2 regions of the Pseudovibrio sp. Ad13 genome follow, and region 2 is predicted to be linked to the other one. Evidence: predicted binding sites of a transcription regulator. Region 2 holds the regulator's gene; the other holds the start of a gene.
The links. Region 2 encodes HrcA, which represses chaperone genes, less so after heat shock. Its sites were predicted from a motif close to GTTAGCACTCNCNNNNNGNGAGTGCTAAC; they were not measured.
Positions count from the first base shown of each region.

Region 1: the regulator HrcA is predicted to act here: its motif matches at 1,214-1,242, upstream of groES (co-chaperone GroES).

Region 1 covers NZ_LMCC01000005.1:249,088-251,290, reverse strand. The annotation lists gene PsAD13_RS07965 (sigma-54 dependent transcriptional regulator) at 1-113, shown strand, start outside; gene PsAD13_RS07960 (hypothetical protein) at 288-863, shown strand; gene groES (co-chaperone GroES) at 1,344-1,631, shown strand; gene groL (chaperonin GroEL) at 1,696-2,203, shown strand, end outside.
Region 2 covers NZ_LMCC01000002.1:247,737-249,939, forward strand. The annotation lists gene moeB (molybdopterin-synthase adenylyltransferase MoeB) at 1-374, opposite strand, end outside; gene hrcA (heat-inducible transcriptional repressor HrcA) at 391-1,476, opposite strand; gene rph (ribonuclease PH) at 1,668-2,203, shown strand, end outside.

The sequences.
Region 1 (2,203 bases), on a different contig from region 2:
CCACGCTTGAAACTTTTGACGGCAACATTGCCCTTGCAGCTGCCGCTTTGGAAATCAGCCCCTCGACCATCTACCGGAAGAAGCAATCCTGGGCTGAACGGGCCAGTGCCTGATCAAATGCGTGGTAATTGCTTAACCATCGCATGAGGAATGTCTTCGTGACGCATATCTAAGCTGCCTCAACAAATGGGGCAGTATTGTCTCCCTTAGATTTAAGAGCTATACCACCGCCAAGAATCAGGTGAGTGCCGCAGATATTGTGTTCTGCTGGCTCTAGGGGGCTAACAATGCCATTTACAGTGAGAGGGATGTCAGCTTACGCAAAAGCTGCAGCCTGTTCTATTTTTGCGGTTGCTTTGTTGGGTGGCGCTGCATCTGCTGAAGACAAGAGTGCGCCGAGCGCTGGCTTTAAAGCTGCTCAGGACGCCTACACCATTGCCTGGCAACAGCAGCCACTCGCTTTTACGGCAGCAAAATTCATCGCACTACCAGCTGAGAGTTATGGGGCTTATACACCTCTGGAGACGGCAGAGTTCCAGAGCGGTGATCCATTGACCGTTTATGCTGAGCCTGTTGGCTTCTCTTACAAAGAGATGGGCAGCACATATGCGATTGATCTGAGCGTTGATTTTGAACTGCGCAACACCACTGGTCAGGTGCTTGCTTCTCAGGACGGGTTTACCGCCTTGCACTCCGCAAGCTTCAACCAAATCCGCGAGTATCAGACGTCTTTGAGCTTCAACCTTAAAGGGCTGCAAGCTGGAGACTATGTGCTGAAGGTGCAGTTTAACGACGAGAACTCGGAAAAGTCCGGCAGCTTTGAGCTTCCGTTTTCCATGAAGGACGCGCCTCTTCAGAATTAGAGCATGTTGCGTTCATATGCATTCACGCACCAAGCTCTAACTCTTTAATTTTGCGCGTATTCTTATCCAAAAACCGGAACCACTTTTCGGGAACACGCTCTAAGACCTGAAAGCTTCCTGTTAAAGTTCAAAAGCTGGCTTTAATCTTAAAGCCGGCTTTTCTTTTGCGCTGATTCCGGAAATTCCCGTGCAGGCAGCACAGACAGTCCATTCGTCTAGGGTGAGTTGAGACTGTTCCCAAATTGCCCCCAATTTCTCGCAGTATTCCTATATTTTTTGCGCTCCAAAATATTTTTTTGCTGCTCTCTCCTTGACTATACCAGAGGGTGAAACTACATCATTTCACGGTTGTTAGCACTCTGCCTTTGGGAGTGCTAATCACTGTGGGCCCGCAAGGTTTCACCCACTCTCAAAGTTTTTAACCTTCGCGTCCGGGCGTTGCCTAAAAGGGGCGCTCGCGTATGAGAGGAAGAGCCAATTATGAAGTTTCGTCCGCTACACGACCGTGTTGTCGTTCGCCGCATTGAGTCTGAAGAAAAAACAGCTGGTGGCATCATCATTCCTGACACTGCAAAAGAAAAGCCACAGGAAGGCGAAGTTATCGCTGTTGGCGCTGGCGCACGTAAGGACAACGGTGAGCTGATCGCTATCGACGTTAAAGCTGGTGACCGTGTTCTGTTCGGCAAATGGTCCGGTACTGAAGTTAAGATCGACGGCGAAGACCTGCTGATCATGAAGGAATCCGACATCATGGGTATCCTGGCTTAATTCCAAGCCATTGTTGAGACCCTACGATCCCTTCTCTTATTCAAGAATTAAGTGAGACAAAACCATGGCTGCTAAAGAAGTCAAATTCGGCTCCGATGCCCGCGATAAGATGCTTAAAGGCGTCGACATCCTTGCAAACGCTGTAAAAGTTACCCTCGGCCCTAAAGGTCGTAACGTTGTTCTGGATAAAGCATTCGGCGCACCACGCATCACCAAAGACGGTGTTTCTGTTGCGAAGGAAATCGAACTTGAAGACAAGTTCGAAAACATGGGCGCACAGATGGTGCGTGAAGTTGCTTCCAAAACCAACGACATTGCTGGTGACGGTACAACAACTGCGACAGTTCTGGCGCAGGCTATCGTTAAAGAAGGTGCAAAGTTCGTTGCTGCTGGCATGAACCCAATGGACCTGAAGCGCGGCGTTGACATGGCAACTGCTGCTGCTGTTGCAGACCTGACTTCCCGTTCCAAGTCTATCTCTTCTACTGACGAAGTTGCACAGGTTGGCACTATCTCCGCTAACGGTGACACTCAGATCGGTGAAGACATTGCTGAAGCAATGCAGCGCGTTG
Region 2 (2,203 bases):
ACGATATGGTAATCGTTGATCAACGCCATGGCATTTTGCCCACTAATGCGTGTCGGATGCGGAACAACGCGCACATTCGGGTTCAGTCGGGCAATTGCCTCTGCCGCACTGGCAACCTTAGGCTCGCCAAGTTTTTCCGTGTCATGGATGATCTGACGCTGAAGGTTAGACAGCGAAACAACGTCATCATCAACAATACCAATGGTGCCAACGCCAGCCGCCGCCAGGTATTGCAGAACCGGCGCACCAAGCCCCCCTGCTCCAATCACCAAAACACGCGCAGCTTTTAGTTTTTGTTGTCCCGGGCCACCAACATCCCGCAGGACGATGTGGCGGGCATAACGTTCCAGTTCAGAAGCTGTAAGGGAAAGCAATTGGGACTCCAGTAGTTTAGCCGAGCATGCGGCTCACCAGTCGGGCTGTGTAATCCACCATGGGAATGACACGCGCATAATTGAGGCGAGTCGGCCCGATAACACCAAGAACGCCCACAACGCGCTGTTCACTATCGCGGTATGGAGACACGATCAAGGAAGAACCGGAAAGCGAGAACAGCTTGTTTTCTGAGCCGATAAAAATACGTACGCCCTCACCGCCCTTGGCAAGATCAAGTAGGCGGATCAGCTCACTCTTGTTCTCCAAATCATCAAACAGCAGGCGAATGCGCTCCAGATCTTCCTTCGCACCCACATTTTCAAGCAGATTGGAACGACCACGCACGATAAGCGTACCCGGATCGTTTTTATCTCCCCCCCAAACGGCAACACCTGCATCCACCACTTTGGATGTCAACGTATCCAGCTCGGCCTGAAATTCGTTTCGCTGCCGAACAAGTTCAGATTGCGCATCAGCTAGCGTGCGGTTTCTGATGATGGAGTTGAGGTAATTCGAGGCCTCTGTCAGTGCAGAGGGTGGCAAACCAGCAGGTAGATCGACAACGCGATTTTCAACCGAACCGTCTTCACTCACCAGCACAACAAGCGCTTTAAGCGGTTCAATCTGCACAAACTCGATATGGCGAAGGGTGGTGTCCGTCTTGTTGGAAAGAACAACCCCCGCCCCGCGGCTCAAACCAGATAACATCTGACTGGCTTCGGTCAGGACCTGTTCTGGTGTTTTCTCGCCACCTTTAGCCTTCACCTGAACCGCAATCTGCTCGCGCTCTTCCTTGGTCAGATCGCCTACTTCCAAAAAACCGTCCACGAACAGACGAAGACCGGACTGCGTCGGCAATCGTCCAGCACTGGTGTGTGGAGAGTAGAGCAGCCCATGGTGCTCCAAATCCGCCATTACGTTGCGAATAGAGGCAGGAGACAGAGGCTGCGAAAGCCCACGTGCCAGGTTGCGAGACCCTAACGGTTCGCCGGTATCAAGGTAGTTCTCGACAATGCGCCGGAAGACCTCACGAGAACGCTCATCAAGATCCTCAAGAGGGACAGAAGGAGGAACGCTCGTCACGGTATCGGTACTCCACATCAACAGCAGGTTTGGGCCAAAGCCTGTATTCAATCCCTAACACAGGACAATTGAACAGCCAAAACTCATTTTTAGCAGAAAATAGCCTCTCAAACCAAAACCAGCCTTTGCGCTAACGGCAATCCGCAGCTAAAAGATCCGCAATACCATTTGTGAATTTGTAGCTATTAAGCAACCCGAGGGAGCTTGCCTTGAACCGTCCATCCAAACGTACACCAGAAGAAATGCGTCCAGTCAGCCTGGAGCGCGGTGTTGCCAAACATGCCGAAGGCTCCTGCCTGATCAAATTCGGCGATACCCATGTTCTGTGTACCGCAAGTTTGGAAGAGCGTGTTCCGCCGTGGCTCCGTGGTCAGAACCGTGGCTGGGTAACTGCAGAATACGGCATGCTGCCACGCGCAACCCACGACCGTATGCGCCGTGAATCCTCCGCAGGCAAGCAGTCTGGCCGTACTCAGGAAATCCAGCGCCTCATCGGCCGCTCTCTGCGTGCTGTTGTTGATCTGGGTGCACTGGGCGAGCGTCAGATCTCCGTTGACTGTGATGTTATTCAGGCAGATGGCGGCACCCGTACAGCATCCATCACCGGCGCATGGGTCGCTCTGCACGACTGTCTGAAATGGATGGAAGCGCGCGACATGGTCAAAACCGATAAGGTTCTCAAAGACCACATCGCAGCGATCTCCTGCGGCATCTATGAAGGTATTCCGGTTGCTGATCTGGATTA